3 regions of the Caldimonas taiwanensis NBRC 104434 genome follow, and region 1 is predicted to be linked to each of the others. Evidence: predicted binding sites of a transcription regulator. Region 1 holds the regulator's gene; each other region holds the start of a gene.
The links. Region 1 encodes HrcA, which represses chaperone genes, less so after heat shock. Its sites were predicted from a motif close to TTAGCACTCNNNNNNNNNGAGTGCTAA; they were not measured.

Region 1 (3,274 bases):
CGTGCTGGACCTGGCCAAGATCGAGGCCGGCAAGCTGCAGCTCGAGTCGGCAGACTTCCGCATCGACACCATGTTGTCGCGCGCCTGCGACCTGGTGGGCCCGAAGGTGCGCGACAAAGGCCTGGAGCTCGTGCTCGATGCGGACCATCTGCCCGTGTCGGTGCACGGAGACGCCACCCGGCTGTCGCAAGCCCTGCTCAATTTGCTGAGCAATGCCGTGAAATTCACGGACCAAGGCATCATCGTGCTCAGCGGGGAGGTGCTCGCCCAAGATGCCCAGTCCATTGAGCTTCGGTTTGCGGTGCGCGACACCGGCCCGGGCCTCACCCCCGAGCAGATCGAACGCATCTTCCATCCGTTCGAGCAAGTCGACGGCAGCCGCACCCGCCGCCACGGCGGCACCGGCCTGGGCTTGACCATCACCCGCCATCTGGTGCAGCTGATGGGTGGCCAGATCGGCGTGGACAGCCAGCCTGGCCGGGGCAGCACCTTCTGGTTCACGGTGACTCTGCGTCGCGCGGCCACCCAGGCCGCACGCTCGGATGTGCGGCTGCGTGGTTTGCGGGTCTTGCTCATCGACGACCTCATCGAGGCTCGCCAGGCGCTGGGCGAAATGCTCCACATCATGGGACTGCAGGTGCAGGCTTGCGACAGCGGCTTGCAGGCCGTGCACGACATGGGTCGGGGCGATGCATGCCGGCCCGATGTCATCGTGACCGACTGGCTCATGCCCGAGTTGGACGGCTTGCAAACCGTTCGGCGCTTGCGCGAACTGTGGGGGCCGCAGGCCATGCCACCTTGTCTGATGGTCACGGCGCGTGACGATGCGGCCTTGCGCCAAGCCGCGCGCGATGAAGGGGTGGGGGCCGTGCTGCTCAAACCGGTGACGCCTTCGGCGCTGCACGATGCCTTGATCTCCTTGTTGGGCCAGCGCGTGTTGCGTGCGCCATCGCCCACTCCGGCGCCGACGCCGCCGCAAGCGCCGTGGCCGCAAGGGCGTTTGCTGCTGGTCGAAGACAACCCCGTCAATCAAGAAGTGGCTTGCGAACTGCTGCGCGCGGCGGGTCTGGAGGTGGACGTGGCCGGCACCGGGGTGGATGCCGTGCGCATGGCTTCGGCCTATCCGTACCGTCTGATCTTGATGGACATGCACATGCCCGAGATGGATGGTTTGCAAGCCACTCGGGCGATACGGGCCTTGCCCGGGTATGCGCAAACCCCCATCGTGGCGATGACGGCCAATGCCTTCGGCGAAGACCGCGAAGCCTGCCTGGCGGCCGGGATGAACGACCACATCGCCAAGCCGGTCGAGCCGGCCTTGTTGTATGCCCGGCTGCGGCACTGGCTGCAACCGTAGACGCAGGTCACGACGGCGGCGTCAAACCGTGGTAGGCCGTGCAGGACTCGAACCTGCGACCCAAGGATTATGAGTCCTCTGCTCTAACCGACTGAGCTAACGGCCCAAAGGGCAAGCCCCCGATTGTAGGCCGTGCTACTTTTGACTCAGCGCGTTGGACACCAGGCGCGAGGTGATGTCCACGATCTGGATCATGCGATCGTAGGCCATGCGGGTCGGACCGATCACGCCCAGGGTGCCCACGACCTGACCGTCCACCTCGTAAGGGGCCGACACGACGGACAGCTCCTCATAGGGCACCACTTGACTTTCGCCACCGATGTAGATGCGCACGCCCTCGGCGCGGCTGGAGACATCGAGCAGGCGCATGAGCTGGGTTTTTTGTTCGAACAGATCGAAGAGCTTGCGCAGCGATTCCAGATCGCTGGAAAAGTCTTGCACCGTCAGCAAGTTGCGCTCGCCCGAGACGACCACCTGCTCCTGGCTGCTGGCCATGGCCTCCGAGCCGGCCTGCACGGCCGCCTGCATCAGACTGGCGATTTCGCTGCGCAGGGCCTCCACCTCGGTTTGCAAGCGATTGCGCACTTCCTCCAGGGTCAAGCCGGCGAAGTGAGTGTTGACATAGTTCGTGGCCTCGACGAGCTGCGCCTGGGTGTAGTTGTGATCGGTGAACAGCACGCGGTTTTGGACATCGCCGTCGGGAGCGACCAAGATCACCAGCACGCGCCGCTCGGACAGGCGCAGAAACTCGATGTGATGAAACACCGAGGGCTTGCGCGGCGCGGTGATCACGCCCACGAAGTGCGACAGATTCGACAGCAACTGCGCGGCCGTGGCGATCACCCGCTGTGGCTGGTCGGGCTGCAGCTGGTCCCGCACGCTGGCCACCTCGGGCGGCGGCTGGTTCAAATCCAGCGGCCGGGCGGTGAGCATCGTGTCGACGAACAGGCGATAGCCGCGCGCAGTGGGCACCCGCCCGGCCGAGGTGTGAGGGCTGGCGATCAGCCCCATGTCTTCCAAATCGGCCATCACGTTGCGGATGGTGGCCGGGGACAACTCGAGCCCCGAGGCTTTGGACAGGGTGCGAGAACCCACCGGCTGGCCGTCGGCAATGTAGCGCTCGACCAGGGTTTTCAGCAGGGTTTTGGCGCGGTCGTCCAGCATGCCATGGATTTTAGGGCGCGCCGCCGCGCTACAAGGGGGGGTGGGCTGGGCGTATTCCCGGGTCGGGCCGGGGGTGCGATCGATCCTGGGCGGCGCCGGCGCTGTGGTGTAATCGCGCCCATGAAATCCCGCTTCCGTCACGTGGCACTGATCGGCAAATACCAGGCCCAGGGCATGCGCGGGGTGCTGGAGGACATTGCCCAGTTCATCTGCCGCCAGGGGGCGGAGGTCTCGCTCGAGCATGACACCGCGATGAACACCGGCTTGAGCGGCTATCCGATGCTCGATGCAGACGGCATGGGCCGCGAATGCGACCTGGCCGTCGTGGTGGGCGGCGACGGCACCATGCTGCACATTGCCCGCGAGGTCGCGCGCCATGGGTTGCCGCTGGTGGGCATCAACCAAGGCCGCCTGGGCTTCATCACCGACATTCCGGTGGGCGAGGTGCGCGAGGTGCTGGGGCCCGTGATGGGCGGCGACTTCGAGGAGGAGCGCCGCAGCATGCTCGAAGGCCAGGTCGTGCGCGATGGCCAAGTGATTTTCGAAGCTTTCGCCCTCAATGACGTGGTGGTCAACCGCGGGGCCACCGCCGGCATGGTGGAGCTGCGCATCGAGGTGGCCGGCGACTTCATGGCCAACATCCGTTGCGACGGCCTCATCGTGGCCTCGCCCACCGGCTCGACGGCCTATGCCCTGTCCGCCGGCGGGCCCATCCTGCATCCGGACATCGCCGGCTGGGTGCTGGTGCCCATT
Region 2 (3,274 bases), on a different contig from region 1:
AGCCAACACCACGGCGTTCATCGCGCCAGCGCTGGTGCCACTGATGGCATCGAATTCGATGCGCTCTTCCTCCAGGAGCCGGTCCAGCACACCCCAGGTGAAGGCGCCATGGGCGCCGCCTCCCTGCAGCGCCAGATCGATGCGTCGGATGCGTCGCCGGCTCATGCCGTTCAGTCTACGGGTCGACCCCTGATCGACCAAACCAAAAACCGAGCGGCTTGAACGACAACGGCCCCCGAAGGGGCCGTTGTGTGCGAGGCGCAGGGGGCCGGGTCAGGCGTATTCGGCCAGGGCCTTGCGCATTTTCTTCATGGCGGCCGCCTCGATTTGGCGAATTCGTTCGGCGCTGACGCCGTATTCAGCGGCCAGCTCGTGCAGCGTCTTACCGCCAGTGCCGTTGTCATTCACCTTGAGCCAGCGCTCTTCGACGATGCGGCGGCTGCGAGGATCCAAGCTGTCCAGCGCCCGGGCGATGCCATCGGTGGCCAGCAGATCACGGCGCTGGGCTTCGATCACGCGGGTGGGCTCACGGCTTTCATCGGCCAGGTAGGCAATGGGCGCGAAGTTGTCTTCGCCGTCGTCGAGGCTGGGCTCCAGGGCCACGTCCCCACCGGACAGGCGGGTCTCCATCTCGATGACATCCTCACGCTTGACCTTGAGCTCGCGGGCCACCGCATCGATTTCCCGGTCGGACAGGGTGCTGCGGTGCGTGTCGACCTCGTCGGCTTCGCCTTTGAGGCTTTGCTTGAGGGAGCGCAAATTGAAGAACAGCTTGCGTTGGGCCTTGGTGGTGGCCACCTTGACCATGCGCCAGTTCCTCAAAATGAACTCATGGATCTCGGCCTTGATCCAGTGCAGGGCATAGCTGACCAGGCGCACGCCCTGGTCGGGGTCGAAGCGCTTGACGGCCTTCATCAAACCCACATTGCCCTCCTGGATCAGGTCGCCATGCGGCAGGCCATAACCCAGGTACTGGCGCGAGACCGACACCACCAGTCGCAGGTGCGACAGCACCAGCTTCCCGGCGGCTTCCAGGTCGCGGTGATCTCGCCAGCGGCGCGCCAGCGTGGTTTCTTCTTCCTGCGTCAGCAGGGGCAAACGGTTGACGGCCGCGATGTAGGCATCCAGATTGCCCAGGGAGGGCACCAAGGCCCAGGGATCGCGGACGGTCAGGGCAGCGGTCGAGGTGTTCATGGTCGTCATAGACATCTCGAACCTCCTTTCAGTTCCCTTGATGTTAGCACTCGATGGCAGAGAGTGCTAATCCCTCCTCCGAGGGAACCCTTATGAATAGTAATAAACAATCGATTCGTTTGGGGTCATTGGGAAATTTCGAAGGCTTGGGCCAGCAGGGCATAAGACCGCCGGCGCACTGCCGGATCGTAGGCCCAGGTATTGATCACCAATTCGTCCAGGGCCAAGGCGTCGGCCAGGCGGCGCAGCTGCTCGGCCACCGTGGCGGCGCTGCCCACGAAGGCCTTGCGGCGCAGGGCGTCCACCGTGGGCCATTCCTCGGGGGTGAAACCGCGCTGGGCGATCTGGTCGGGGGGCTGCAGGGGACCGAGCCGCCCGTGCATGCGGTCCAGCCGCCAACGCTCCCGGCTGAGCGCATGGAAGCGGGCTTCTTCATCGGTGTCGGCGGCCAAGGCCCACACGCAGATCGTGGCTTGGGGCCTGGGGTGGCGTGGGCTGGGCCGGTAGAGGCGGCGGTAGAGGTCCAGGGCCTGTTCCACGCCCTGGCCATCCATGAAGAAATAGGCAAAGGCATAGGGCAGGCCCAGGTGGGCCGCCAGCCGGGCGCCGTAGTCGGAGCTGCCCAGCACCCACACCGTGGGGATACGCGCCCAAGGGGCCTCGGGCGAGGGGGCGGGCGCACGGGGGTGGGCGACGATGCCTCGGTGCGGCTGGCCGGCCAGCCAGGCTTGCAGGTCCTGGATTTGTTCCGGGAAGCTTTCGGCCGCGGCATGGGCGTTCGGGTTGAGGGCCAGCGCCGTGCGCATGTCGGCACCCGGCGCACGGCCCACACCCAGGTCGATGCGGCCCGGGGCCAGGGCCTCGAGCACACGGAACTGCTCGGCCACTTTCAGCGCAGCGTAGTGGGGCAGCATGACTCCGGCACTGCCCAGGCGTATGCGTTGGGTGCGTGCGGCCATGGCGGCCAGCAAGATCTCAGGGGCGGTGCCGACGATGGTGGGCAGGCTGTGGTGCTCGCTCACCCAGAAGCGGTGATAGCCCAGGGCTTCGCAGTGAACGGCCAGGTCGAGGGTATCGCGGATGGCAGCGTCTTCGCTGGCGCCGGCCAGCCAGATCGATTGATCGAGGACGGAAAGCTTCATGGGGGGCATTGTCGGCGCGTTGGGGGCGCTGGGCGGATGTGCGGACATCCGGCGGCTGGCCCGCCCCGCCGGGCCCACTTGACGACCGGGTGAAGGCAGGATCGCCGTGGCCAAATACTGTATATTTATACAGTTACTGGTGACGCCATGCTTTCACGGTCCTTGTCTTCCGAGGTGGCTGCCGCCGTCTGGCAGGGGGATGCCTTGCCCGGCGCCCATGAGCTGCCTGTGTGCCCGACCGGCTTTGCCGCGCTGGATGCCGTGCTGCCTGGCGGGGGCTGGCCGGTTCAGGGATTGAGCGAGATCCTGCTGCCGGCCTGGGGGCTGGCGGAATGCCGTCTGACCGCACCGGCCCTGTCTCGGGTGCTGGCCGACGAGGGGCCGGGCAAGGCCGTGCTCTTCATCGGCCCGCCCGCGCCGCCCCATGCGCCCGGTTGGCGTGCGGCGGGCCTGAACGCGGATTCGATGATTTGGGTGAATGTGGTCCAGCCCGAGCAGCGCCTGTGGGCGGCCGCACAGGCGCTGCACTGCGCGGAGGTGGCTGCCGTGTTGCTGTGGCTGCCTGTCCAGCGGGGGCAGGTGGCGGGCTTGCGGCGGCTGCAAGTGCGCAGCTTGCAGGGACAGCGGCTGGTGTTCGTGTTTCGGCCGCTGGCGGTGCAGGTCGAGGCTTCGCCTGCGCCTTTGCGTCTGGCCGTGCAAGCCAGTCGGCCGTTGAGCTTGGTGTTGCGTTTGCTCAAGCGCCGGGGGCCGCCCCATGACAGGCCGATCGAGGTGCCTGCGGCGCCGCAAGACTTGGCGGAGGTGCTGTCTCATGCGTTGGCGGCCCGCGGGGGGGGCTCCGCCGTTTCCATGCAGCGGTTCGATGTTGGCCGGTCCTTGCTGGATGGCGTTGTGCCTTCGCACGACCTGCGGGCCGTCACCGGCTGAGGAGCCGGCGC
Region 3 (3,274 bases), on a different contig from region 1:
TGTCCATGCCCATGCCACCCATGCCAGCGCCGGAGGCGGCAGGGGTTTCGTCCTTCGGCGCTTCGGCGACCATGGCTTCGGTGGTGAGCATCAGGCCGGCGACCGAGGCGGCGTTTTGCAGCGCGGTGCGGGTCACCTTGGTCGGGTCCAGGATGCCCATCTCGATCATGTCGCCGTAGGTGCCGTTGGCGGCGTTGTAGCCGAAGTTGCCCTTGCCTTCGAGCACCTTGGCGATCACCACGCTGGGCTCCTCGCCAGCGTTGGCCACGATCTGGCGCAGGGGCTCTTCGACGGCACGCAGCACGATCTTGATGCCGGCGTCTTGGTCGGGGTTGTCGCCCTTGATCTCACCGGCAGCTTGCTTGGCGCGCAGCAGGGCCACGCCACCACCGGCGACGATGCCCTCTTCCACCGCCGCACGGGTGGCATGCAGGGCGTCTTCGACGCGGGCCTTCTTCTCCTTCATTTCGACCTCGGTGGCCGCACCCACCTTGATCACGGCCACGCCACCGGCGAGCTTGGCCACGCGCTCTTGCAGCTTCTCGCGGTCATAGTCGGAGGTGGCCTCCTCGATTTGCACGCGGATCTGCTTGACGCGCGCTTCGATATCGGCCGGGGCACCAGCGCCATCGATGATGGTGGTGTTTTCCTTGCCCACTTCCACGCGCTTGGCTTGACCCAGGTCGGCCAGCGTCACCTTCTCCAGCGACAGGCCCACTTCCTCGGAGATCACCTTGCCGCCGGTCAGGATGGCGATGTCTTCCAGCATGGCCTTGCGACGATCGCCGAAGCCCGGGGCCTTGACGGCGCACACCTTCAGGATGCCGCGGATGGTGTTGACCACCAGCGTGGCCAGGGCTTCACCTTCGACTTCCTCGGCGATGATCAGCAGCGGACGACCGGCCTTGGCCACTTGCTCCAGCGTGGGCAGCAGGTCGCGGATGTTGCTGATCTTCTTGTCGTGCAGCAGCACGTACGGGTTTTCGAGGATCGCGGCTTGCTTGTCGGGGTTGTTGATGAAGTAGGGCGACAGATAGCCACGGTCGAACTGCATGCCCTCGACGACTTCGAGCTCGTTGTCCAGGCTCTTGCCGTCTTCGACCGTGATCACGCCTTCCTTGCCCACTTTGTCCATCGCGTCGGCAATGATCTTGCCGATGGACTCGTCAGAGTTGGCGGAGATGGCGCCCACCTGCGCGATTTCCTTGCTGGTGGTGGTGGCCTTGGAAGCCTTCTTCAGCTGCTCGACCAGGGCAGCGACGGCCTTGTCGATGCCGCGCTTGAGGTCCATCGGGTTCATGCCGGCGGCCACATACTTCATGCCCTCACGCACGATGGCCTGGGCCAGCACGGTGGCGGTGGTGGTACCGTCACCGGCGTTGTCGCTGGTCTTGGACGCCACTTCCTTGACCATCTGGGCGCCCATGTTCTGGAGCTTGTCCTTCAACTCGATTTCCTTGGCCACGGACACACCGTCCTTGGTCACGGTGGGGGCGCCGAAGGAGCGCTCCAGCACCACGTTGCGGCCCTTGGGACCCAGGGTCACTTTGACTGCGTTGGCCAGGATGTTCACGCCCTCGACCATGCGGGCGCGGGCTTCACCGCCGAAAACGACGTCTTTAGCTGCCATAAGAAATTCTCCGAATTCGTTACTGAGTTCTGTTCAGCTGTGGCGCGCGGCGGGATTACTTTTCCACCACGGCGAAGAGATCTTCTTCACGCATCACCAGCAGCTCTTCACCGTCGACCTTGACGGTTTGGCCGCTGTACTTGCCGAACAGCACACGGTCACCGACCTTGACGTTGGGCGCCACGAAGTCGCCCTTTTCATTGCGCTTGCCCGGACCGACGGCCAGGACCTCACCCTGATCGGGCTTCTCGGCAGCGTTGTCGGGGATGACGATGCCCGAGGCGGTCTTGGTTTCGTTTTCCAGGCGCTTGACGATCACGCGATCGTGCAGAGGACGAAGTTTCATGACATCTCCTAAGAGTGAGAACCAACTTCTGGTGGAAGGGTGATGCGAGTAAGCACCAACTTGATGCGCATGATCGACGGGCTCCGCGAGGATTCGCTGGGCCCGGGATCATTAGCACTCGCATCAGATGAGTGCTAACAGCGACGAATTATAGGGGTGGGTTCCGGTTCTTCAAGAGGCGTTCACTGCGGCTGAGTGGCCTCGCGCATCGCCTGGGCCAGTGCCCAGTGGCCTTGGGCCTGCAGACCCTGGATCGCCCCGTCGCGGTTGCCGGCCGGGTGGTTCTGGCTCAGTTTGCGCTTGCCTTCCAGCCGGGTGATGCGCACCTCCAGCCCCACGATCTTGCCCAGCATGTCGCTCAGGTAGTCGGGTGGGGCGTCGCCCATCTTCCACGGCACCGGCTGCGCAGCCTCGTGCACCCGCGTGAGCCGTGCCACCAGACCCCGCACGAATCTTTCGTCATCGTGCACATGGAGGGAGCCATGGGCATGCACCACCTCGTAATTCCAGGTGGGCACTGCGCGGTGTGTGGCGTGCTTGCTGGGGTACCAGTTGGGCGAGATATAGCCTTCCACCCCGCGGAACACCACCAACACCGGGTCGCCGTCGGCCACCTCCTGCCACACCGGGTTGGCCCGCGCCACATGCGCCAGCAGCACGCCCTGCGCACCCTGCGCCGGATCCAGCAGGAAAGGAAGATGCTGCGCCTCCAACCCCGCCGCCGTGTGCGTGACCATCATCCCCAGCGGGTGGTCGTGGATGATGCGGTGCAACTGCTCGGGGCGGGTTTCGGCGAAGTGAGGGGGGAGGTACATGGTGGGGCTCCGGGGGGCTGGCGTGTGCGGGAAGGGTAAGGGATGGCGCGGCTTCGTGCACGCGCGGGTGGCTTCAAGCCCAAGCCTCGTGCCGGGGGGTTGTTGTTCTCCTGTAGAGGGATGTCCTCAGCAGTGACTGGCCTTTGCCCGGCTGGAGGTGCTCAGCACGACATTCGCATCCAGGCGAAGGTGCGGAACGCGGGGAGCAGGTGCAGCGCCACAATCCGTGACGATGAACCTCTCATATGGAGGATGTCGCCAAGGTGCTGGCAGCGTTGCGCCGGCCGCGCCGCGATGACCGTGGACCCCCGCTCGCCGGCGAGCCGTCTGAGAGGATCACTTCGTTGCGGGTTTCGTAGTTCTTGCTTCTCTAGGTGACGGACTCGAGGGGCTTTGACGGGTGCGGCCCAAGGGGCGCGGGCGGCGAGTGTCGCACCAGGGGGTGTCCGGCGCTTGGGCGGCCAGTTGGCGTTCGACGGCGGC

Region 2: rpoH (RNA polymerase sigma factor RpoH) is a predicted target of HrcA. The motif match lies at 1,238-1,264, and genes of this name have one in related genera.
Region 3: groES (co-chaperone GroES) is a predicted target of HrcA. The motif match lies at 2,088-2,114, and genes of this name have one in related genera.

What each region holds. Positions count from the first base shown of each region.
Region 1 covers NZ_BCWK01000002.1:129,017-132,290, reverse strand. Annotated here, with positions in the region: gene CTA01S_RS02315 (PAS domain-containing hybrid sensor histidine kinase/response regulator) at 1-1,357, shown strand, start outside; tRNA gene CTA01S_RS02310 (tRNA-Ile) at 1,387-1,463, opposite strand; gene hrcA (heat-inducible transcriptional repressor HrcA) at 1,493-2,521, opposite strand; gene CTA01S_RS02300 (NAD kinase) at 2,642-3,274, shown strand, end outside.
Region 2 covers NZ_BCWK01000008.1:80,258-83,531, reverse strand. Annotated here, with positions in the region: gene CTA01S_RS08810 (patatin-like phospholipase family protein) at 1-165, opposite strand, end outside; gene rpoH (RNA polymerase sigma factor RpoH) at 274-1,203, opposite strand; gene CTA01S_RS08800 (LLM class flavin-dependent oxidoreductase) at 1,320-2,336, opposite strand; gene imuA (translesion DNA synthesis-associated protein ImuA) at 2,484-3,263, shown strand; gene CTA01S_RS08790 (Y-family DNA polymerase) at 3,199-3,274, shown strand, end outside.
Region 3 covers NZ_BCWK01000005.1:43,901-47,174, reverse strand. Annotated here, with positions in the region: gene groL (chaperonin GroEL) at 1-1,630, opposite strand, end outside; gene groES (co-chaperone GroES) at 1,686-1,976, opposite strand; gene CTA01S_RS05900 (FMN-binding negative transcriptional regulator) at 2,159-2,791, opposite strand; gene CTA01S_RS16605 (hypothetical protein) at 3,128-3,274, opposite strand, start outside.